Regions from separate parts of the Neorhizobium sp. DAR64862/K0K3 genome, predicted to be linked through region 2. Evidence: predicted binding sites of a transcription regulator. Region 2 holds the regulator's gene; each other region holds the start of a gene.
The links. The regulator PhoB, encoded in region 2, activates phosphate uptake and scavenging genes when phosphate is short. The targets are predictions, from matches to a motif close to TGTCATNNANCTGTCAT.
Positions count from the first base shown of each region.

Region 1: the regulator PhoB is predicted to act here: its motif matches at 1,617-1,633, upstream of ACQY1L_RS08140 (bifunctional 2',3'-cyclic-nucleotide 2'-phosphodiesterase/3'-nucleotidase).
Region 3: the regulator PhoB is predicted to act here: its motif matches at 1,199-1,215, upstream of ACQY1L_RS02180 (YdcH family protein).

Region 1 is NZ_CP191449.1:1,662,838-1,670,821, reverse strand. It holds gene ACQY1L_RS08140 (bifunctional 2',3'-cyclic-nucleotide 2'-phosphodiesterase/3'-nucleotidase) at 1-1,537, opposite strand, end outside; gene ACQY1L_RS08135 (PadR family transcriptional regulator) at 1,810-2,511, shown strand; gene ACQY1L_RS08130 (DUF1203 domain-containing protein) at 2,522-2,986, opposite strand; gene ACQY1L_RS08125 (GNAT family N-acetyltransferase) at 3,057-3,614, opposite strand; gene sseA (3-mercaptopyruvate sulfurtransferase) at 3,617-4,498, opposite strand; gene ACQY1L_RS08115 (alanyl-tRNA editing protein) at 4,565-5,302, opposite strand; gene ACQY1L_RS08110 (cysteine synthase A) at 5,327-6,364, opposite strand; gene ACQY1L_RS08105 (cupin domain-containing protein) at 6,766-7,317, shown strand; gene ACQY1L_RS08100 (DUF982 domain-containing protein) at 7,401-7,643, opposite strand; gene ACQY1L_RS08095 (hypothetical protein) at 7,974-7,984, shown strand, end outside.
Region 2 is NZ_CP191449.1:2,654,570-2,662,553, reverse strand. It holds gene pstB (phosphate ABC transporter ATP-binding protein PstB) at 1-510, shown strand, start outside; gene phoU (phosphate signaling complex protein PhoU) at 562-1,275, shown strand; gene phoB (phosphate regulon transcriptional regulator PhoB) at 1,401-2,084, shown strand; gene ACQY1L_RS12855 (DMT family transporter) at 2,066-2,980, opposite strand; gene ACQY1L_RS12850 (ArsR/SmtB family transcription factor) at 3,105-3,893, shown strand; gene ACQY1L_RS12845 (PACE efflux transporter) at 3,832-4,266, opposite strand; gene ACQY1L_RS12840 (GcrA family cell cycle regulator) at 4,463-5,002, opposite strand; gene ACQY1L_RS12835 (aspartate aminotransferase family protein) at 5,454-6,650, shown strand; gene argF (ornithine carbamoyltransferase) at 6,700-7,617, shown strand; gene ACQY1L_RS12825 (Hsp33 family molecular chaperone) at 7,817-7,984, shown strand, end outside.
Region 3 is NZ_CP191449.1:439,896-447,879, reverse strand. It holds gene ACQY1L_RS02190 (sulfite exporter TauE/SafE family protein) at 1-477, shown strand, start outside; gene ACQY1L_RS02185 (ArsR/SmtB family transcription factor) at 585-842, shown strand; gene ACQY1L_RS02180 (YdcH family protein) at 961-1,137, opposite strand; gene ACQY1L_RS02175 (YdcH family protein) at 1,367-1,570, shown strand; gene purE (5-(carboxyamino)imidazole ribonucleotide mutase) at 1,592-2,089, shown strand; gene ACQY1L_RS02165 (5-(carboxyamino)imidazole ribonucleotide synthase) at 2,098-3,171, shown strand; gene ykgO (type B 50S ribosomal protein L36) at 3,316-3,441, shown strand; gene ACQY1L_RS02155 (tetratricopeptide repeat protein) at 3,549-4,202, shown strand; gene ACQY1L_RS02150 (alpha/beta fold hydrolase) at 4,212-5,249, shown strand; gene pyk (pyruvate kinase) at 5,312-6,751, opposite strand; partial or broken gene ACQY1L_RS02140 (DUF1036 domain-containing protein) at 6,751-7,125, opposite strand; gene ACQY1L_RS02135 (N-formylglutamate amidohydrolase) at 7,416-7,984, shown strand, end outside.

The sequences.
Region 1 (7,984 bases), 990 kb from region 2:
AACCGGCGTTGAGCAGCGGAACATCCTTTGATCCCGGCTTGACCTGGTTGAACATGCCAGCCGACATTTCCAGCCAGTTTTTGACCTGCGCGCCCGATATCAGCACGGCCTGAACCGTGTTGGGATAGAGATAGAGATCCGCGACATTCTTGATGGCGATGTCGCCGGTCGGGACGTCGGTGAAGTAATCCGCACCGCCGCGACCGCCGGCCTTGAAGGGAGCAGCGGCGGACAGCACCGGGAGGTCCTTGTACTCGCCCTCCTTCAGCATGTCCTTGATGTACCAGGTCTGCGCATTTGAGACGATCTGCACCGACGGATCGTCAGCGACCAGCGCGAAGTAGGAATAGAGCGGCGCGGATGTCTTGCCGACCGGACGGCGGATATAGGCAAGCGTCGCCTCGTGTTCCGGCTTGATGGCCGCGGTGACCTCAGGCTTGTCCTTGACGTCGGCAACGACCTTGCGATTTTCGTCGCGGTGATAGATCGGTCTGACTTCCGAGGTGGAATCGACGATCTTCCAGCCGCTGCCATCCTTTTCGATCAACAGGTCGATCAGACCCATATGGGAGCCCCAGAACCCGGCCATGACGGCGGGCTTGCCCATCAGCGTGCCTTTCTTGGCATCGGCGCCGGCAATGCCCTCGAAATCCCTCGGGCCGGGGAAGACCAGATGCTGGTGGCCGGTGAAGATCGCATCGATACCCTCGATCCCTGCGAGATAAAGAGACGCGTTTTCCATCCGATCGCTCTGGCCGGAACCATCGATGCCGGAATGGGAGAGGGCGATGACGATGTCGGCGCCTTCCTCCTTCATGACGGGCACCCAGGCCTTGGCAGCATCGACGATATCGCGCGTCTGCGCCTTGCCCTCAAGATTCTTGCTATCCCAGGTCATGATCTGTGGCGGCACGAAGCCGATGAAGCCGACCTTGATCGGGGTCGACTGGCCGGAACCGTCGCGGATCTGCTTTTCGATGATCACGTAGGGTTTGAAGAAGAGATCGTCGTCTTTGGCGTTGGAGGCAAGCTGGCCCTTGGTCAGGTTGGCGCAGACATGCGGAAAGCCGGATCCTGCAAGAACCTTGAACAGGAAATCGAGGCCGTAGTTGAATTCGTGGTTTCCAAGCGTGCCGACGTCATATCCCAGCACGTTCATCGCAGTGATCACGGGATGCTTGTCGCCCTCCTTCATGCCACGCTCATAGGCGATGTAGTCCCCGAGCGGATTGCCCTGCAGGAAGTCGCCGTTGTCGATCAGCATCGAATTTCCGGCTTCGGCTCGAATCAAATCGATGATCGAGGCGGTACGGGCCAGTCCAAGTGTGTCGTTCGGCTTGTCGGCATAATAATCATAAGGGAAGACATGCACGTGGATGTCTGTCGTCTCCATCAGCCGCAGATGCGCCTGGTTGGCGGCCGCGCGTGCCGCAAACGGGTGGAGCATGACCAGCGCCGATGTGGCCGCAATGCCACCGAGAAGGGATCGGCGCGAGACCGCATGATTTTCGAAAAGGTCTTTGGTGAAAAGCGACATCTAATATCTCCCTCCGGATCACTGATGGAGGCGAGCTTAGGCACAATCGCCCACGGACGCATCCCTAAAATGACGGTCGGCGAAAGTTCGGTGACTGCCGGGTAATGACGCGACGGTCAATCCGGATCGGCCGCACCGCGCGCCGCAGATAGCTCGAAAAAAATCCGCCAAAAAAATCAAACGGATATGACTTAGATATATCTGGCAGCTTGCAGCGTTGAGGAAATGTGCTAGCTTTAGATATATCGAAAGATACTCTAGAGGAGAGTAAGATGTTTCAACGATTTGAAACCCACAGAAGCTGCAACGCCGATCGCTCGGGCTTCGAGGGACTATTTACCATGCGGGGCGGTCCGTTCAGCAAAGGCTTTGCGGGTAGGGGTTTTGGCGGAAAAGGCGGGCCGGGCGGTGGTCGTGGCTTCGGCGACGATGGCGAGGGACGTATCGGTCGCTTTCTGATGCAGGGCGATCTCAGACTGGTCGTCCTGGCCTTGATCGAGAAAGAAGCCCGCCACGGCTACGAGATCATAAAACATATCGAAGATATGACGTATGGTTTTTACGCACCCAGCCCCGGCGTCATCTATCCGACGCTGACCTATCTTGAGGAAGCCGGCTACGTGACGGCTGAAGCGGATGGCAACAAGAAGCGTTACACCATCACTGACGAGGGCCGTGCGCATCTCGATGAGAACCGCAGTTTCGCAACGACCATCCTCGAGCGCTTGTCCGAGCTGGCTGAAAAGATCAAGCAGAAGCAGGAACGGCACGAACACCACCGCGATCACGACAGGGGGCCACATCATGACCGCGGCCCGGCTCTGCCGCGCAGTGTGGAAGCGGCGCTTCTCAACCTGAGAGAAGTGTCGGCTCGCAGGATCGAACAAAACGACAAGGCTGCGGGCGATCTCGTGCGGCAGCTCCTCGATCTTGCCGAAAAGCTGGAGCGGGACGGCGGAGACCCGCAGGCATAAGGGGCTCCTGCTAAGCCGCGTCAATCCGGCACTGGAAACAGTTGTTGCGGGCCGAGCGAACGTGGACATAGGCGATATCGGCGCGTTGAAGCAGGTCTTCGGCGCGCCGCATGATTTCGGACGTCGGGGTCACCGCACCCGTGCCATAGACGATCCTGTTATCTTCTGCATAACCCCGGACGATGTAATCGGGACTAACCAGAATTGGCGGTAGAACCTCTTCCGCGATAAACCGTGGGCAGGGCGTCTTATGCAGGAAGATGGGACCGGTTTCGGCATAGGGCTGCGTTGTCGGAAACGGTCGATAGGCAAGAACGAACAGGCTTTCGCCCGCGTCGATATTCCTGAGGCAATGGCGGCAGGGATATCCGGGACCATCCGAGATCATGGTCTCCGGCTGGTGTCCGTAGGAATCGCTGCCTCCGTTCCATAGATGCTCTGCGTGGTCACCCGGGATCGCGTTGAAGATTGGCATGGTCGTCTCCTTTTCTATATATAGGAGATGACCCGTCGGGCTTTGAAGCGCCACCCGATCCTTGCGCGAGCTAGCTGTCCAGCACCTTTACCAGTTCCGCGCTGGTCATCGGCACGATCTCGGCCTCGTATGTCGAGACAGGCGAAAAACCCATCATCTGGTAGAGCTGCAGCGCTCGGGGATGGTCGAGCGAATTGGTGGTGACGGTGACCTTCTCCGGGTTGTTCTGCCACGCAGAATAAAGAGCTTGCGTCAGGAACCACTTGCCGATGCCGAGCCCGAGGGCCCGTTCGAACAGGCCGAAATAGGACAGCTCTACGACGTTGTCGTCAGCAGAGTTCAGCTCGTAGAAGCCGGCCGGCGATCCGTCGACCAGAAGGATCGTGATCGAACAGCGCGGGTTGTGGATCGCGGCCGCAAGCTCGGCGTCGGACAGCCGCAACCTATCGTACCAGTGCCAGCGCTTGCCGACTTGCCGGTATAGGTACCGGTAGAAATGCAACGGCACTTCGGTGGTGCGTATGATGGCGGTTTGAATGTTGGCCGGAATCGGCATGCTTGTCTTGGGCGCGGCCGTCATTTCCAGAACGGTGACGCGCGCCTTCAGCGGTACGGGCTTTTTCGCCATCGTTACGCCTGCGACGAGATTGCAGGGGTAGGCTTAGCCGGTCCTGTCTCGATCGGCGTGTCCGAGCGTCCGCCCCATTCCGTCCAAGACCCGTCATAAAGCGCGTTGTCCTCATGCCCGAGCGATTCCAGCGCAAGCGTGATGATCGCAGCGGTAATGCCCGAACCGCAGCTCGTCACGACCGGGCGCCCCAAATCGATTCCCGCGGCTTCGATAGCCTGGCGCAGTTCGGGTATCGTCTTCAGCTTGCCGTTTGTCGAAAAGCTGCTGGAGGGAGCGTTGACGGCACCCGGCATATGACCGGAGCGCATGCCAGCGCGGGGTTCCGGCTCTGTGCCGGTAAAGCGTCCGGCCGGCCGTGCATCCGCAATCTGGCTTGTACGATCGCTGACGATCGACATCATCTGATGGTAGTCGATGACCTTGTCGAGGCGAAGCTCCGCATCGAAAATGGACGCAACCGGCGAGGGGATCTCGGTTTCGAGCGCGCGCCCTTCCGCCTTCCAGCCATCGAGGCCACCGTCCAGGATAAACACCTGTTTCGCACCCATGATGCGGAACAGCCACCAGCCACGCGGCGAAGAAAAGATGCCCGGACCGTCATAGATGACGATGCGGTCATTCTCGCTGATGCCGAGCTTGCCGACAGCATCGGCAAACACATCGGGCGAGGGCACCATATGCGGGAGACCGGTGGAATGATCCGCGACTTTGTCGTGATCGAAACGCACGGCACCGGGAATATGCCCTGCCGCATATTCGGCATCTGCATCGCGGTTGTGGGCAGGCAGGTAGAAGGAGGCGTCGACGATCCTCAAATCCGGGCTTCCGAGCTCGTTTTCGAGCCACCCGGACGAAACGACGAAACGGCTGGTGTCGCTCATGTCAAAACTCCTACCTTGATAAAACGCGGTATTCGGTGAGAAACCGGTCCGGACAAACGAGTGTCTTCAGGCATCCGTGGCGATATCGCCGAACCGGATCCGGAAGCGACGGTTTTCCTTGCCCTTCTTCTCGATTTTGGAAATGTGGATAGCGCCCACTTCCCCGGTGTTTGCAACATGTGTGCCGCCGCACGGCTGGCTGTCAACGCTCGAATCCTCGCCGATGCAGACAAGGCTGACGCGTCCGAGCCCGACCGGCGGCCGGACGTTCTTCGATTTGACGATGCCAGGGTTGGCCGCCAGTTCCGCGTCGGTGATCCATTGCAGGTAGACCGGATGGTTCTGCGTGACGAGATCCATCAAGCCGGCGGTCACCTCGTCCTTGTCGATCACGGCCGTCATGTCGAAATCGACACGCGATTCGTCTTCGCCAACTGCGGCACCGGTGATCGGGTAGGAGCAGACGACCGACAGCAGGTGGCAGGCCGTATGCATCCGCATCAGCTTGTGCCGTCTGTCCCAGTCGACATGCATGACAACAGTTTCGCCGACCGTCGGCCGCGGTTCGCCTTCCAGCGGAACGTGGACGACGATGTCCTTCGTCTCGCCGTGCCGTGTCTGACCAAGCTTGATACTGGTTCCGTCGGCGCGTTCCAGACTGCCGGTATCACCAGGTTGCCCCCCAGATGTCGCATAGAAGCAGGTGCGGTCGAATTCGATGCCGCCATCCTCATGGATCGCGGTAACAACCGCCTCCAGTGTCGAGAGATAGAAGTCGTCGCGATAGAGGAGTTCGGTTGCCATCGGTTCTGTTCTCTGCGGTCGGTTTCAGACGGTTTCGAACGGAATATCGATCTTGGTCTTCTTCGTGAGCCAGCCCGGAACCGGCAGGCCCTTGGACTGCAGAAAATCCGGGTTGAAAAGTTTGGACTGATAGCGGTTGCCGTAGTCGCAAAGGATCGTCACGATCGTATGGCCGGGACCGAGATCCTTCGCGAGGCGCATCGCGCCAGCGATGTTGATGCCGGAAGAGCCGCCAAGGCAAAGCCCCTCGTTCTCGATCAGATCGAACACGATCGGCAGCGCTTCAGCGTCCGAGATGCGATAGGAAAAGTCAGGCGCAAACCCTTCGAGATTGGCGGTGATACGTCCCTGACCGATGCCCTCGGTGATCGAACTTCCCTCGGATTTCATCTCGCCGTGCGCATAGAATTCGTAGAGTGCCGCGCCTTCCGGATCCGCGATGCCGATCTTGACGCCGGGCTTAAGCGCCCGCAACGCCATGGCTGTACCGACCAGCGTACCGCCGGAGCCGACTGCGCACACGAAGCCGTCCACCTTGCCGCCCGTCTGTTCGAAGATCTCCGGGCCAGTCATCTCGATATGGGCCTGCCGGTTGGCAACATTGTCGAACTGGTTTGCCCAGATCGCGCCCGCAGGCTCCGTCTTGGCAAGCTGCTCGGCAAGGCGACCGGAAACCTTCACATAGTTGTTCGGGTTCTTGTAGGGAACGGCTGGTACTTCCACGAGCTCGGCGCCCATCAGTCTCAGCGCGTCCTTCTTCTCCTGGCTCTGGGTCTCTGGAATGACGATGACGGTTCGATACCCCAATGCCTTTGCGACCAGGGTCAGACCGATACCGGTATTGCCGGCAGTCCCTTCGACGATCACTCCGCCCGGCTTCAGAAGCCCCTTCTTCTCGGCATCTCTAATGATATAGAGCGCCGCGCGATCCTTGACCGACTGACCGGGATTGAGAAATTCGGCCTTGCCGAGGATTTCGCATCCGGTTGCATCGGATGCAGCCGCCAGCCTGATGAGCGGCGTATTGCCGATGAGGTCGAGAACAGAAGATTGTATTGCCATGGGAAATGCCTTCTTTTTCAAGGATCATGTAATCAGGCTGCATTCGGCGGGCAAGGCATCCGCGCCAAGAAAATCCTTTCCGCGCATCGCGCGCGATGGGATCGCCCCCGCATACCGAGGACTGTCATCTACCGGACAATACCGGCAGGTTTATCGACATGGCTCGGATGCAACTGTATAATACATCCTTCGCCCTGCACTACGCAGAGTGGAGCGCTCGGTTTTGGTTTCAGACGATTCGACCTGATGGCATTGATTTTGAGAACTGAATTTCGTTCACGCCAACGATTGCGGCTTAGTTTATGCATCTGAATATTGAGAGAGTCGATTTTCTGATCTCGCAATACGTAGCCGGCTCTCTGCCAAAGGCAGCCCACGTCTTGTTAGGTTCCCATCTGCAGATGCAGAAACCCAATGCCCAGCTTGTCGATGCCCTTCAGCGACTGGCCGGCGATGGGTTGGAAGACATGACCTGCGATGAGACGTTGTCCCGTGAATTTCGAGACAGGGCCATCAGCGATATTGTCAGATCGGACCCACCGACATGGAGCGTGTTGCCACCGGAGCAAGGTTCCCAGTTGCCGGCCCTGTTGCGGGATTATACGGGGAAAGACCTGACTTCTATTCCGTGGCGGCGCAAGCTGCCGGGACTGCGCGAGCATATTATCGAGCGGTCGCCCGACGTGGAAGCAAGTCTCCTCTGGGCCCGCCCTGGGAGGGCACTTCCGAACCATGGCCACAACGGTCTTGAACTCACGCTGGTGATCGAAGGCGAATTCCACGATCACCGCGGAAACTTCACGCAGGGCGACATATCGGTCGCTGACGAGACGCTCGATCACCGGCCGATCGTTGGTGATTCGGGGCCGTGCGTCTGCTTTTCCGTCCTGTTTGCACCGATCGCTCTCAGCGGATCGCCGATCCAGCTCATGGGCGATATGATCGGACTTTAAAGCCGAACACTGTCATCGAATGGTTGGTTCGCGGTCAACCATTCGTCAATCGGCCAGAACTGAAAACGCAGCAGTCGGACCAATCAGTTTACGTGCATTTGCGCTTCGCTAACGGCCTGCTCGAAAAACTGTCGTGCGTCCTCCGGCGAACGACGGCCTTCGAGGGCAGCCCGGCAGGCACTGCGCGCCCGCACGAAGTGAGGACCCCGAAGATCCGGCCAGTGGTCCAGTAGCAGGATGAGGGCCTCGGATGGCCCATTGATTACCTCGGTCCCAAGATTCCCAAACGCGACTTTGACCGGTATTTGCCAGTTCGGCTGCGGCATAGTTGTCTCCTCCCTAAGTCAACTGTCCTCTACCTCCAGCCTAGCGCAATGTTCCATTAGGACAAGCGGATTTTCCGGGTTCGGTTGTGTGTTGGGGGCATTTGGGGCCGGCATCGCCGGGCACTGTGTCCGGGGACGGGTCGTCTTGACACCGCCCCAACGTACGCGATCGAATCAGCCAGTCTCTGCTCACTTCAAGGCACGAGACCAACTGTCGTCACTCGCGACGTCCGGCGGCATCTGCCGGCAACAGTCGCGCCGGTTCAGGCGTCTCCGCTGGACGCGGAACTTCGGCCAGATACGCATGTTCTGGTTTCAGGAGGAAAAATAATGGCTAATTA
Region 2 (7,984 bases):
CGCGCCCGGGTCGGCATGGTGTTTCAGAAGCCGAACCCGTTCCCGAAGTCGATCTACGAGAACATTGCCTACGGTCCCCGCATCCACGGCCTTGCCCGCGGCAAGACGGAAATGGACGCGATTGTCGAGGCAAGCCTGCAGCGCGCCGGCCTCTGGGCAGAAGTCAAGGATCGCCTGCATGAAGGCGGTACCGGCCTTTCCGGCGGTCAGCAGCAGCGCCTTTGCATCGCCCGTGCGATCGCCGTTTCGCCTGAAGTCATTCTGATGGACGAGCCGTGCTCGGCACTCGACCCCATCGCCACGGCCAAGGTCGAGGAACTGATCCACGAACTGCGCGCCAACTACACGATCGTGATCGTCACCCACTCGATGCAGCAGGCAGCCCGCGTTTCACAGCGCACGGCAATGTTCCATCTCGGCCATCTGGTCGAGGAAAACGATACCGACAAGATGTTCACCAATCCGGATGACCAGCGCACCCAGGATTACATCATGGGCCGCTTCGGCTGATGCGGGCGCAGAGCCCGTCAGCCGCAACTGCAGACATCAAGGATCAGACACATGGTTTCGACCCATATTCTCTCGGCCTATGACGAGGAACTGAAATACCTGAACCGCCGGATCTCCGAAATGGGCGGCCTGGCGGAGCAGATGTGCGGTGATGCCGTGCGTGCGCTCGTCAACTCCGACTCGGCGCTGGCCCAGAAGGTCATCTCGGACGACGTCATTCTCGACCACGCCGAGCGCGATATCCAGGACAAGGCGATCGTCACCATCGCCAAGCGCCAGCCGATGGCAGCCGATCTTCGCGAGATCATCGGCACGCTGCGCATTGCAGCTGACCTGGAACGCGTCGGCGACCTTGGTAAGAACACCGCCAAGCGCGTGCTCGCCGTGCAGGGAACAGGCGTCCCGCGCAAGCTCGCCCGTGGTCTGGAGCATCTTTCCGAACTGGCGCTGGTGCAGCTCAAGGACGTTCTTGATGTCTTCGCCAACCGCTCCGCGGAAAAAGCCGAAATCATCCGCCAGCGCGATGAAGAGATTGACGCGATGTACACCTCGCTGTTCCGCGAACTCCTCACCTACATGATGGAGGATCCGCGCAACATCACCACCTGCACCCATCTCCTGTTCTGCGCCAAGAACATCGAGCGCATCGGCGACCACGCGACCAATATCGCCGAGACCATCTACTACATCGCAACCGGCGCACAGCCGGAGGGCGAACGTCCGAAGGACGATACGTCCAACATGCTCGGCTCCGCCGGGACATGATGCAGCTCTCCCGAAATCGCCTGCCGGTTTCGGGACGATAACTGCCAAAACCAATGACCTGAAGCAGCGCGAGCGGATCTGGCGGATCTAAGTGCAGTTCGGGACGAGTGACGGAGCAAGTCGGAATGCAGCCGAAGATCGCAGTCGTGGAAGACGAAGAGGCCCTCAGCGTCCTCCTTCGGTATAACCTGGAGGCCGAGGGTTACGAGGTCGATACCGTGCTTCGCGGTGACGAAGCGGAAATCAGGCTTCAGGAGCGCGTTCCGGATCTTCTCATTCTCGACTGGATGCTGCCGGGCGTTTCAGGCATCGAACTGTGCCGTCGCCTGCGCATGCGGCCGGAGACGGAACGCCTGCCGATCATCATGCTGACGGCGCGCGGCGAAGAAAGCGAGCGCGTTCGTGGGCTTGCCACGGGCGCCGACGACTATGTGGTCAAGCCGTTTTCGACACCGGAGCTGATGGCCCGCGTCAAGGCGATGCTGCGTCGTGCCCGACCCGAAGTGCTGTCGAGCGTCCTCAAATGCGGCGACATCGAACTCGACCGCGAAACCCACCGCGTTCACCGCAAGAGCCGCGAAGTTCGCCTCGGGCCGACAGAGTTTAGACTTCTAGAATTCCTGATGGCGTCGCCCAGCCGCGTCTTTTCGCGCTCGCAGTTGCTCGACGGCGTCTGGGGCCATGACATCTATGTCGACGAACGCACCGTCGACGTGCATGTGGGGCGCCTGCGGAAGGCACTCAACTTCTCCAACATGCAGGACGTCATCCGCACGGTCCGCGGTGCCGGCTACTCGATGGAAGCCTGAGCACCGCGTCTCCTAGCCGGCAGCGTCATGGCAATGACACCGGTCACGACGCAGGCGAGACCGAGCCAGGCTGTCGAGGCAAGCGTTTCGCCGAGAAACACGACGCCGATGCCAACGCCGATCGGCACCCGCAGATAGGCCTGCGCCGTCGTGCCGACGGAGCCCAGCGTCCGCACCAGCCGGAAATAGATGACGAAGGCGAGCGCCGTCGAAAATACCGCGAGCGCCAACAGGGCGAGCATCGAATCGGTGCTGGGCGTCAGCGTCCAGGGCCGGTCGACCACGAGGCTCACGGGAATGAGGATGGCCGCCCCTGCGATCAGCGATCCCGCGGCGGGCATCATCGGGTCCAATCCCTTAAAATTCTTGCCGAAGATGGCAGCCGCCGCATAGCAGATCGTCGCCGCCACGATGGCGAGTTGAGCCCAGAGGTTCTCGCCCGACCCGGCAAGCGCCTCCATGCCGACGATCAGGCATATGCCGACAATGCCTGCGGCAACTCCAAACAGCTTGGCCGCAGAGACGCTTTCATGGCGCGTGATCAGCGCCGTCAGCAGAAACGCGAAGATCGGCGTCGTGGAACTCAAAATGGTGGCAAGGCCCGCATCGGTCGTCTGTTCGGCCCAGGCAATCAGGGTGAAGGGGACAGCGCTGTTGAGGCCGGCCTGAACCGTGAAGAGCGTCCAGGTCTGCCGGTCGGTCGGCAGCTTCAATCCGCGAAGGCGAAGTGCCGCAGCGAGAATGAGACCGGCGACCAGTGTTCTGACGGCGATAAAGGTGACGGGCGAAATCGTCTCCACACCGACTTTGATCAGCGTGTAGGACGCGCCCCAAAGCGTCGCGAGCGTGAGGAGCAGCAACAGATCCGTTGCCATGCTTGTTTTGGTGTCCGCCATTCCAGTTCCTATCCCCATCCATGCAATCTCCGCCCCTCTTAGCGGAGAGAGGAAAAGAAATGCTTCGGCGACGGCCGAACCGTTGATCGCTGACGGCAAAGTTTTCCGGTGCTAGAACTGGATCATGTCCAATATGGTTTCAGGAAATACGATTGCGGAAGTTGCAAGCCTGATCGGCGATGTCGCGCGCGCCAACATGCTGTCCGCGCTGATGGGCGGCCAGGCGCTGACGGCGGGCGAACTGGCACGCCATGCCGGCGTCACCGCGCAGACAACCAGCGGCCATCTCGGCAAACTGGCCCAGGCGCATCTGATCGCAGTCGAAAAGCAGGGCAGGCACCGCTATTACCGACTTGCCTCTCCGGAAGTCGCGCACGCGATCCACGCGTTGATGGCAGTCGCCGCAGACGGACCGAAGCGCCATCACCCTGTGGGCCCGAAAGATGAAGCGTTACGGCTAGTCCGCACCTGTTACGACCACATGGCCGGCCGTCTCGCCATCGCGCTCGCCGACTCCCTGACCGGCAACGGCTATCTGCTGCTCGGCGATGGAGCCGGCCTGATCACCGATGAAGGTCGGCGTTTCTTTTGTGATTTCGGGATCGATCTCGACCAGCTGACCCGTTCGAAACGCCCGCTCTGCCGGACATGCCTCGATTGGAGCGAGCGACGGCCGCATCTGGCGGGACAAATGGGTGCGGCGCTGCTGGACCGCGCTCTTGGCGTCGGCTGGATCAGCCGCCGAGAGGAAACCCGGGCTCTGCGGATCACGCGCGCCGGAGAGATCGGGTTTGCTGACAAATTCAGGCTTCCATCGGACTGGCGTATTGCACCGTCCGAAACTCTGATGGTCAGGCGGCTTCCTGGGTCTTCCATTCCGGCAGCGGGAACAACTTGTCGTAGCCAAGATTGAAGAGATAGGCATAGACCACGTAGAACAGCGCGATCGCGATATCCATTGTCAGCGCATGGAGAAGGGTAATCTGCAGATACCACGCGATAAACGGCATCAGCACGACCAGCAGACCGATTTCGAACAGCACCGCATGAGCAATGCGCAAGGCAGGCGTCTTTAGCGTCGTACCCCGTCGCGCCTGCAGAAAGCGGTCGAAACCCAGATTGTAGAGGTAGTTCCAGCCGGTCGCGACCGTCGCAGACACGACGCCGACAATGCCCATATGTTCGGCCGGCATGTCGAAGACGAAAGCGCCGAGCGGCACCATCATCAGAAGCCCGATGATTTCAAAGCTGATGGCGTGGCGAATACGGTCTCTTATCGAGCGCATGATCTTCCCCTTTAGGTGAGGTTCATGCCGGGTCGTCCCAGCGTTATGCCCATTCAGGGGGAGGTCGTCCTCTCTCGAGGCCGAAATAGGAGCCCAGGGAGTGCGAGGCAAGTTTTTTCAGCGCAAGTCAGCCATGCCGAAAACGCAAAAGGCGGGCCAGAGCCCGCCTTCGATCTTGTTTCCGCAGCCGTCTGACTCAGGACGCGCGGGCAGCCGGACGACGGCGCTCGTGCACCGGCTGGTAGGCAAGCTTCGCGTGATATTTGCAATAGGGCGACGCATCCTGCGCATCGCAACCGCAGAAATGAAAGTCGTCCGTCAGCGGATCGCCAACCGGCCACTTGCATGTGCGCTCGGTGAGATCCGTCAGCGACAGACGGCGCGAGATCGGCACAACGACGCTGCCGGAAGCGGTGTATTTCACCGGTTCGGCGACGTTGACGTCCTGATCTTCCTTGAGGGCGTTTGCACCCACCGTCCGTGCTGCGGGACGGGCTGTGTCGCGTCCGGCAAAGCTCGGCGCGCGCGGAGCTGCGGGCGCTGGGCGCTTGGATGCCGGGCGATTGGCCGACGCCGAACCGCCTGCTTTGGCGCGACCCGGAAGGTTGAGACGGTGCACTTTGCCGATCACGGCATTGCGGCTTACGCCTCCAAGTTGGGCTGCAATCTGGCTGGCGCTGAGACCTTCCGACCATAGTTTTTTAAGTCGCTCGACGCGCTCATCAGTCCAGTTCATGCCGTTCTCCGCCTTTGAACGTTGCTGGCAGACAGAATCCGTTCACCTCTGCGGCGAAATAAATCCGCCGCACCCACGCAATCTATGCTTCGAGGTGACTAGTTCCGCCGCATGCGTTCTAGTAATTGAGGATTAACCTAGTGTGTGGCTGACTCCGTGGCAAGAGTCGCTCGAATCGCCGCGAATCGATTTCGCGGTTTTCCCCAACTTGCTGCCCTCAAGAGTCATTTTTGTCACAGACCGAAATGCCGCAACACAGCATCAGGTTGCATCGCGGCGTATGCCCCGAAAGCCCTATAAAACACCAAGTTTTGTTGACATGGAGGCACTTAGCCATGATAGTGCCCGCGCCGCCCGGTGGGCGGCATTTTTGATTTTTCAGGCCGCATTCCCGGTCTCCGGAGAGGTCTGGAGAGGGGGGTCGGAACCTACCCAGAGGAGTGATGTCGCCATGGCTGAAGCCGCACTTTACGACACGTTTGCCCGGGCACCTTTGCGCTTTGATCGAGGCGAGGGCGTATGGCTTGTGACGGAAGGTGGCGAGCGATATCTGGATTTCGGGGCAGGCGTTGCCGTCACCTCCTGCGGTCATTCCAATCCGCATCTGGTAAACGCGCTGAAGTCGCAGGCCGAGAAGGTCTGGCACCTTTCCAACCTCTACGAGATCCCGGAGCAGGAGCGTCTGGCCCGCCGTCTGGTGGATGCCACGTTCGCCGACAAGGTGTTCTTTACCAATTCCGGCGCCGAAGCGCTTGAGACCGCCATCAAGACGGCGCGTCGCTATCATTTCTCCAAGGGCCATCCGGAGAAATTCCACATCATCACCTTCGAGGGTGCTTTCCACGGCCGGACCATCGCGACGATCGCCGCCGGTGGTCAGGAAAAATACATGGAAGGCTTCGGCCCGAAGGCGCCAGGGTTCGATCAGGTCCCATTCGGTGATCTCGATGCCCTCAACGCTGCGATAAACGAAAACACCGGCGCCCTGCTGATCGAGCCGATCCAGGGCGAGGGCGGCGTGCGCGTCGTGGACAAGGAATTCCTGCGCGAGCTGCGTCGCATCTGCGACGACCGGGGTCTGCTGCTGATCCTCGACGAAGTGCAGAGCGGGGTTGGCCGCACCGGCCGGTTCTTCGCCCACGAACTGACAGGCATCACGCCTGATATCATGGCTGTTGCCAAGGGCATCGGCGGCGGCTTCCCGTTCGGCGCCTGCCTTGCGACAGCAGAGGCTGCTTCCGGCATGAAGCCCGGCATCCACGGCACGACCTATGGCGGCAATCCGCTTGGCATGGCCTGCGGCAACGCAGTGCTCGACGTCGTGCTCGCCGATGGCTTCCTTGAAAACGTCCGCGATGTCGCGCTCGTGTTCCGCCAGGGACTGGCAAGCCTGAAGGATCGCTTCCCGGATGTGATCGAAGATATCAGAGGCGAAGGCCTTATGCTCGGCATCAAGGCAAGGGTGCCAGCTGGCGATCTGGTCGTTGCAATGCGCGATGAGAAAATGCTGTCGGTACCTGCTGGCGATAACGTCGTGCGCCTTCTGCCGCCGTTGACGATCACGGCGGAGGAAGCCCGCGAGGGGCTCGCACGGATCGAACGGGCAGCGGAAAAGCTGACCGAGGCAGAACTCAAGAAAACAGCCTGAGCGCGATGAGGGGTGCCGGTGACGGTTCCCCTCGATAGGGGACGATAGCATGGCATCACCAAAGCATTTCCTGGATCTTTCGGCGGTTTCGCCGGAGGATCTTCGCACCATTCTCGACGACGCGAAAAGCCGCAAGCAGGCCTTCAAGGCCGGCAAGGGAGACCAGCCGCTCGCCGGCAAGATGTTGGCGATGATTTTCGAAAAGCCGTCCACCCGCACCCGCGTCTCCTTCGATGTCGGCATGCGCCAGCTCGGCGGCGAGACGCTCTTCCTGTCCGGCACGGAAATGCAGCTCGGCCGCGCCGAGACGATCGGCGATACGGCACGTGTCCTGTCGCGCTATGTCGATGCGATCATGATCCGCACCACCGATCACAACCGCATGCGGGAAATGGCCGAGCACGCCACCGTGCCTGTTATCAACGCGCTGACCGACGATACCCATCCCTGTCAGATCATGGCCGACCTGATGACCTTCGAGGAGCATCGCGGTCCTGTCAAAGGCAAGACCATCGCCTGGACGGGTGACGGCAACAACGTGCTGCACTCGCTCGTCGAAGGCTCGGCACGGTTCGGCTACAAGATGAACATGGCCGTGCCGATGGGCTCCGAGCCGCATGACAAGTTCCTGAACTGGGCGCGCAACAATGGCGGCGAGATCATGCTCTGCCACGACGCCGAACGAGCGGTCACCGGCGCTGATGTCGTCGTCACCGATACGTGGGTGTCGATGAACCAGGAGCACAAGGCGCGCGGCCACAACATCTTCCAGCCCTATCAGGTCAACAAGGCGCTGATGGATCAGGCAAACAAGGACGCGCTCTTCATGCACTGCCTGCCGGCGCATCGCGGCGAGGAAGTCACCGACGAGGTCATCGACGGACCGCAGTCAGTAGTGTTCGACGAGGCGGAAAACCGCCTTCATGCGCAGAAGTCGATCCTAGCCTGGTGCTTCGGCATCGTCTGAGGATCGAAAGCGCTTCCGACTTGAATTCGATGAGAGCCGCCACCATCTGACGGCTTTCAAAGCGCGCCGCCGAACGAGTGCGGCGCTTCAACACGATATCGTCAACGTTCTCAAATCCCCGGCCGGCGGTTCCGCTGCGGCTGGCGCTTGTGTAAAAGCGTTCGAGGAACTGAGAGCGCCGGCGCGAAGGAGTTAACTCATGGCGGAAGCGACTGTTGAACTGAACGAACTCGATTTTGCCGGCGACGACCGCGTCGTGCCCTTCCAGGTGGATGGTCTTGATGTGCGTGGCCGTGCAGTCCAGCTCGGGCCACTCCTCAACGCGATCCTCGGACGGCACGATTATCCGGCACCGGTCGCGCGGCTG
Region 3 (7,984 bases), 1.3 Mb from region 2:
GACGACGCGTTGCGGATTGTTATTGCCGCGGCAACGATCTTCTTCGCCCTCCGCTACTTCTGGCAGGTCTACGGCCCGGATAAGAACCGTCCGGCCGCCGCACTGCCGCATCGTCCGGCGGCCGCCACGTTCTGGGGCGCGCTGTCGGGCTATGCCAGTTTCGTGGCGCATGCCGGCGGCCCGCCCTTCCAGATCTACGTTCTGCCGATGAAGCTGGATCCTAAGAAATACACCGGGGCCAGCATCCGCTTCTTCGCCATCGTCAACGCCGTCAAGATCATCCCCTATTTCCTTCTCGGCGCATTGGGGGCCGAAAACCTGACGATCTCGGCGACATTGCTGCCGGCAGCCCTGGTCTCGACCATGCTCGGTGCCGCGATCGTCAAGCATCTGAAGTCGGAAGTATTCTATCCGATGACCTACGCGCTCGCGCTCGTTGCCGGCGTAAAGCTTCTGTGGGACGGCCTGCCGATCTGACCGGTCCATCCGAACATCATAAAAAACCCAATTACAATAAGGCCTTCCGCCGGTCGCGAGACACGAAAACGGTTGCTGCTTCGTCAAGTTATGCTTAGCTTCAAACTATGACACTCGATCCGTTTTCAGCCATTGCCGACCCGAACCGGCGCCATCTCCTCGAAGAGCTGAGACGCGCGCCGAAAACCGTGAATGAACTTGCACAAGGACTGCCGATCAGCAGGCCGGCCGTCTCGCAGCATCTGAAAGCACTGCTGGACAGCGATCTCGTGACTGTCACACCAGAGGGAACGCGGCGCATCTATGCCGTGAACGGCAGCGGCTTCACCCGGCTCAACCTGTGGCTCGACCAGTTCTGGACGTGAATTCTGGCCGCGACTGTGACGTTACGACCAGAACTGTTGCTTTTAGTCTTGGAATTTATCGTGCCGCTGTGGGCACCCTCTCACGAATGTACGTGACGCGCGTGGCGCTTTTGATCGCCTAATGACGGGTGTCGGTCTTTAACCGCTCCACCTCGTCTTTGATGCGCAGCTTGCGGCGCTTGAGCTCTGCGATCTCACGATCGTCGGCGGATGGAGATGCGAGAACGGACTGGAGTTCCTCTTCGAGGTCGCCGTGCTTCTTTTCAAGCGATGCGATATGCGCCTGGACGGTCATGTGGCATGTTCCTTCCTTAGGTACCTGCCTTGGCACTCCTCTGAGCCAAGGCTTCAGGTTTGCAACAGAAGTGTGACACGGTTGGTCCGCTTTGTCGAAGGAGAAATCATGGTCTCTCAGCGGCAAATTCGTGGCGTCGGCTAACTTCCAGTTAACGCGGTTTGATGGTAGGAGCTTGCGGATGAAGCCGGGGTTTGCAAAAAGCCGGCGTAAAGAATGGGGACTGAGCATGCGTGATCAGGAACAGGCGGATAACCGGCTGGTACTCGCGAAACTTCGCCAGGAACACGAAGATTACGACGCCGCGATCAATGCCATGATCAAGGTCGGCTGTGAGGCTCTTCGCATCCAGCGCATGAAGAAGAAGAAGCTGGCCATCAAGGACCGGATGACCCAGATCGAAGACCAGATCATTCCCGACATCATCGCTTGAGTTCACCTTAAAGGGCCTGGAATGTCAGAAAGACCCGCAGTCGCCATCATCATGGGCAGCCAGTCCGACTGGGAGACCATGAAGAACGCCGCCGACACGCTTGATACGCTCGACATCGGTTACGAAGCACGGATCGTCTCGGCACACCGCACGCCGGACCGGATGTACGAATTCGCCAAGAGCGCCCGCGACGAGGGCTTCAAGGTCATCATCGCCGGTGCCGGCGGCGCTGCCCACCTGCCGGGCATGACGGCGGCCCTGACGCCGCTTCCGGTGTTCGGTGTGCCCGTCCAGTCGAAAACGATGAGCGGAACCGACAGCCTCTACTCGATCGTCCAGATGCCGGCCGGAATTCCCGTCGGCACGCTCGCCATCGGCCGTGCCGGCGCGATCAATGCCGCCCTTCTTGCTGCAGCGGTGCTTGCCCTTTCCGACGATGACCTTGCCGACCGGCTCGACGCCTATCGCGCGCACCACACCGCATCGGTCGCCGAATATCCCATCGACGAAGCACCCTGAGAAACATCATGACGATCCGCACCATCGGCATAATCGGCGGCGGCCAGCTCGGCCGCATGCTGGCGATCGCTGCCGCACGCCTGAACTACCGCATCATCATTCTCGAACCGCAGGCGGATTGCCCAGCCGCCCAGGTCGCGAACGAACAGATCACGGCGGCCTACGACGACAGGGCGGCGCTGGCCGATCTCGCCAGCCGCTGCGACGTCGTGACCTACGAATTTGAAAACGTACCGGTCGAGGCAGCCGAGTTCCTGCAGCAGTCGGTTCCAGTCTACCCGCCGGCCAAGGCCCTGGAAGTGGCGCAGGACAGGATTGTTGAAAAGCAGTTCCTCAACGGCTGCGGCATCGAGACCGCAAGGTTTCATTCCGTCGACAGCCAAGCCGATCTCGAAGCAGCGCTTGCAGACTTCGGCGGCAAGGGTGTCTTGAAGACCCGCCGCATGGGCTACGATGGCAAGGGCCAGCGCGTGTTCCGCTCCAGCGACGACAAGGCCGATGGCGCCTATGCGGACCTCGGCTCGGTGCCGATGGTTCTCGAAAGCTTCGTGCCCTTCGAGCGCGAAATCTCGATCATCGCCGCGCGTGCCAAGGATGGCACGGTCTCCTGCTACGATCCGGCCGAGAACATCCACCGCAACGGCATCCTTCATACCTCCACCCTGCCCGCGACCATTCCAGACACGACCGCGCAGACCGCGCGCAGTGCCGCCGAAAAGCTCCTCGCTGCCCTCGACTATGTCGGGGTGATCGGCATGGAATTCTTCGTGATGGCCGATGGCACCCTGATTGCCAACGAGATCGCACCGCGCGTGCACAATTCCGGTCATTGGACAGAGGCTGCCTGCGTGGTCTCGCAGTTCGAGCAGCATATCCGCGCGGTGGCCGGCGCAAGCCTCGGCGATCCGCGCCGTCATTCCGATTGCGTGATGACCAACCTGATCGGCGACGACATCCTCGACGTGCCCGGCTGGCTCGCCAGGCCCGACGTGCTGGTCCACCTCTACGGCAAGACAGAATCCCGTCCGGGCCGGAAAATGGGCCATGTCACGGAGCTGAAGGGGCGGAAAACCCGGTCATAAAGTGCGTCACAAGGTTGACACGCATCCAGCCACGGGTTATCTGCACGCCAACCTGAGCGCGCCCCTCGTCGACAGATAGGCGGCACGCTTTCGATTGATAGAGACAAGCGGCTCTTTGAGCCCACAGACTTCTGGACCAGTACAATGAAGATCAAGAACTCGCTCAAGGCGCTGAAGGCTCGTCATCGCGATAACCGTCTGGTTCGCCGCAAGGGCCGCGTTTACATCATCAACAAGCAGAACCCGCGCTTCAAGGCCCGCCAGGGCTGATTTGCGCTGATATCGACGGGTTGTCCGGGCACGCCTGAGACGATCAAATTGTCGGTAGCGCGAAATTTCGGGTTTGACCTTCGGCGCATGCGGATTACTTTATCCGCATGCGCTATTTTCGTTCAAGCTTCGTGATCCTTGCTGTGTGTGTTGCGGTGCCTGCCTTTGCGCAGACGCTGCCCCAGCCCATGCCGCCATCCCAACCGATGCCTCCCGCTCCGCCGCTGGAAAGTCCGGCGCAGGGAGGTACGCAGGCAGCACCGAATGCCGGCCAGCCTCTCAACGCCAGGGTCGACCCACTATTTGCGGCGCTGAAACGTGAGCGCAATCCGGAAAAGGCGCGCGGCATCGCCACGCAGATCGCCATGAACATGGGTGAGTCGGGCAGTCCCACAGTCAATCTCCTGATGGGCTGGGCGGCCACGGCCGCCAAGGAAAAGCGCAACGCCGCCGCCCTCGACTTCCTCGACCGCGTCACTCTCATCGATCCCGCCTATGTCGAAGGCTGGAACCGCCGCGCCACAATGCATTACGCGATGGGCGACCAGCGCAAGGCGATGGCCGATATTGCCGAAGTGCTGAAGCGTGAGCCTCGCCATTTCGGCGCGCTGGCCGGTCTTGCCGGAATCCTCACCGAAGCCGGACGGGACAGCCAGGCGCTGAATGCGTGGGAGCGTTATCTCGACATCTACCCCGCCGATCGCGAGGCGCAGGAGGCTGTGACCAAGCTATCCGAAAAGATCGCCGGCAACCGAACCTGATGGGCCGCCATGGGGATTGTACCTCTTATCTTGTCTCTCATCGCATTCGGCTTCGGCTTCACGGCCTGGAAGGCGAAAGCGATCGAGGCCAACCTGCCGAACGACGGTGAACTCACCGATCTCGGCGATATCCGTATCAACGCCCTTCATGTCGCTGCCCCAGCCGAGGGCGACCTTCCCCCCATCGTCTTCATCCACGGCGCCAGCGGCAATCTGAAGGACCAGGAAGCAGCGTTCCGCAGGCCGCTTGAAGGGCGCGCCGAAATGCTGTTCGTCGACCGTCCCGGTCACGGTTATTCCGAGCGTGGCGGAGACGAGAACGGTTTCCCGGATGGTCAGGCCGACACGATTGCGCGACTGATGGATCGTTACGGCATCGACAAGGCCATCATCGTCGGTCACTCCTTCGGAGGCGCGATCGCCACATCCTTCGCGCTTTACCACCCGGAAAAGACAGCGGGCCTGCTTCTGCTTGCGCCCGCCACCCATCCCTGGCCGGGCGGCGTCGACTGGTACTACAATCTGGCAGCCCGCCCCTATCTCGGACGCCTGTTTACCCGCTTCCTGGCGCTGCCTGCCGGGCTGGTGCTGATGGAGAAGGCAACCCATGCCGTCTTCCATCCCAACCCCCGTCCGGACCGCTACCTCGACGGCGGCGCCACCGCACTGGTGTTGCGGCCTGAGAACTTCCGCAACAACGCGATCGACGTCGCCAATCTCAACGACTACGTCACCAGGGTCGCACCGCGCTACAGCGAGATCACCGCACCGACGCTGATCATCAACGGCGACAGCGACAAGATCGTCTCGATGGATATCCATGCGAAGGCGCTGACGGCCGCCGTCGCCGGCGCCGAACTGGTCGTCATCCGCGGCCTCGGCCACAAGCCGGATTACCTCGCGACCGATCTCGCCATCGCCGGGATCGAGAAGCTTGCGGGTCACCACCGCGACCTGCAGTCCGTTGCCCGCAGGGTCGAGGCGCGACTGGCGAAAGTGGTCGACGAGCCGATGCCGGACATGGATTTCTCGATCGAAAAGACCTGAAACGACAACGGCCGCCGGATCACTCCGACGGCCGTTTTCATTTCACGCTGTTGATAGCGGGTTTAAACCCCACTCTGCCCATCTGCACCGATATAGGCGATGCGCAGCATGTTGGTGGCGCCAGGTGTGCCCAGTGGCACGCCGGCCGAGATGATGATCCGGTCGCCCGGCTTACCAAAACCTTCGGAGGCGACGATGCGGCAGGCGTTGTTGACCATGTCGTCGAGGTCAGTCGCGTCATGGGTGACGACGCAGTGCATGCCCCAGCCGATCGACAGTCGACGCGCGGTCTTGACGCTCGGCGACAGTGCCAGGATCGGAACGTTCGGACGCTCGCGCGAGGCGCGAAGGCCTGTTGTGCCCGACGATGTGTAGGTGACGATCACGGCGAGCCGCAGCGTCTCTGCAATCTGGCGGGCAGCAAGCGAGATCGCATCGGCACCGGTTGCTTCCGGTGTGGCGCGCTGCGCGTAGATGATGCTTGGATAAAGCGGATCATCTTCCACCTTGCGGGCAATCGACGCCATCATCGAAACGGCTTCGACCGGATACTGACCGGACGCCGATTCGGCCGACAGCATGATCGCATCGGCACCTTCGAACACGGCGATCGAGACGTCGGAAACTTCGGCGCGGGTCGGAACCGGCGCGCTGATCATCGATTCCAGCATCTGGGTCGCGACCACGACCGGCTTGCCGGCACGGCGACATGCGCGTGTCAGCTGCTTCTGGATGCCGGGGACCGCCTCGATCGGCATTTCGACGCCAAGATCGCCACGGGCCACCATGACGGCGTCGGAGAGATCGATGATCTCATCGATCCGCTCGAGTGCCTGCGGCTTTTCGATCTTCGACATGATGCCGACGCGGCCACGGGCAATCTTGCGAACTTCTGCGAGATCTTCCGGGCGCTGAACGAAGGACAAAGCGACCCAGTCGACATCGTCGGTCTCAAGCACGGCATCGAGATCGGCTCGGTCCTTGTCGGTGAGCACGCCAACGGCGAGCAGCGTATCGGGAAGGCTCACACCCTTGCGGTCGGAAATGCCGGTGCCGGCAACGACAGTGCAGGTGATCGACGTGCCGTCGACCTTTTCGGCCCGCAGCGCCAGCTTGCCGTCATCGATCAGCAGGCGATCGCCGACCTTCACCGATTCAAGAATTTCGGGATGCGGCAGGAACACACGGTTCTCGTCGCCGGGAGCCTCGTTATTGTCGAGTGTAAACGTCTGGCCTGGGACCAGCGTCACCTTGGTATCGGCAAACTTGCCGACGCGCAGTTTCGGACCCTGGAGGTCGGCGAGGATGCCGATCGGGCGACCGGATTTCTTTTCGACGGAGCGAATACGCTCGATCAGCGTCCGCATCATCTCATGGCTCGAATGGCTCATGTTGATGCGGAAAAGATCCGCGCCTGCCTCGTGCAGCTTGGCAATCATCTCCTCGTCGGAGGATGCCGGGCCGAGTGTGGCAAGGATCTTAACTTTGCGGTATCGCCTCATCAATTCTGGCCTTCCTGGGATCCGGACGTGTCTGAAAGCTGGACCATCCAGCTGCCCTGACGGCCCGTGTCATATTCCTTGAAACCCATGCGCTGGAAGCCACGGGTGAAGCAGTCGTCGACGCCGACGACCTTGAACTCGTTCTCGGCGACGCACATGTTGACGCCGCCGGTCCAGCGGCCGCCGCGGGCCGCGTCCTCGGCATAGAGATAATAATAGCGGGACTGCAGCTCGCCTTCGATCAGCGTCGCGCAGGTCGATGCGGGGACCTGCCACCAGCCTTCGGTGTTCCAGCCATCCTTGGCACGGTAGCCGATCGCCACGCCGACGAGGTTCTGGGTTCCGTTGCAGACGCGGAAATCCGCAAGTGCCGGAGACGCCATCAACAGCGGCGCACTGACGCAGAGAGCGGATGCCACGGCAGGCACAGAAAACAGGGCGGAAAGATATGTTCTAAGGGATTTTTTCGACACGGTTTCCGTCAGGACTCCATGGTTATTCGTGATGCACTTTCTCGCGCGGCAGGGTTTGAAAGTCAACGCAATCTAATCGATTATATTCTGAACGCCCGCCGGGGGCCGCTTGCCTTGTCCGCGGCGACCATGGCAGGAAACGGCCGAGATATCACCGGGACAGGCTGCGCAAAACAATGGTACAAGCCCCGATGGAAACAGACGACTTCCAACCGTTCGAAATCATAGACGGCGATTATGACGGCGGGATGGTTCTTCTCGCCGACCACGCAATGAACCGCCTGCCCGCCCGCTACGGCGATCTTGGCCTGCCAGAAGACGCATTCCGGCGCCACATCGCCTTCGATATCGGCATCGAGGGATTGACCCGCCGGTTGGCCGACATTCTGAACGTGCCGGCCGTGCTCGGTTGCTTTTCCCGCCTGCTGATCGATCCGAACCGCGGCGAAGACGATCCGACGCTGATCATGAAGATCTCCGACGGCGCCATCGTTTCCGGCAACCACCCGATCACCCAGGAAGAATGGGATTTTCGGCTTGCCACCTACCACCGGCCCTATCACCGCGCCGTCGAGCAGACGATTGCAAGAGCCAGCGCGTCCGGCCGGGCACCGCTTGTGCTGTCGCTGCATTCCTTCACGCCGTACTGGCGCGAAACGCCGCGGCCCTGGCATGCGGGCGTACTGTGGGATACCGACGATCGGGTCGTGGTGCCGCTGATCGAGCAGCTTCGCCTTCCCGGCGATATCGTCGTCGGCGA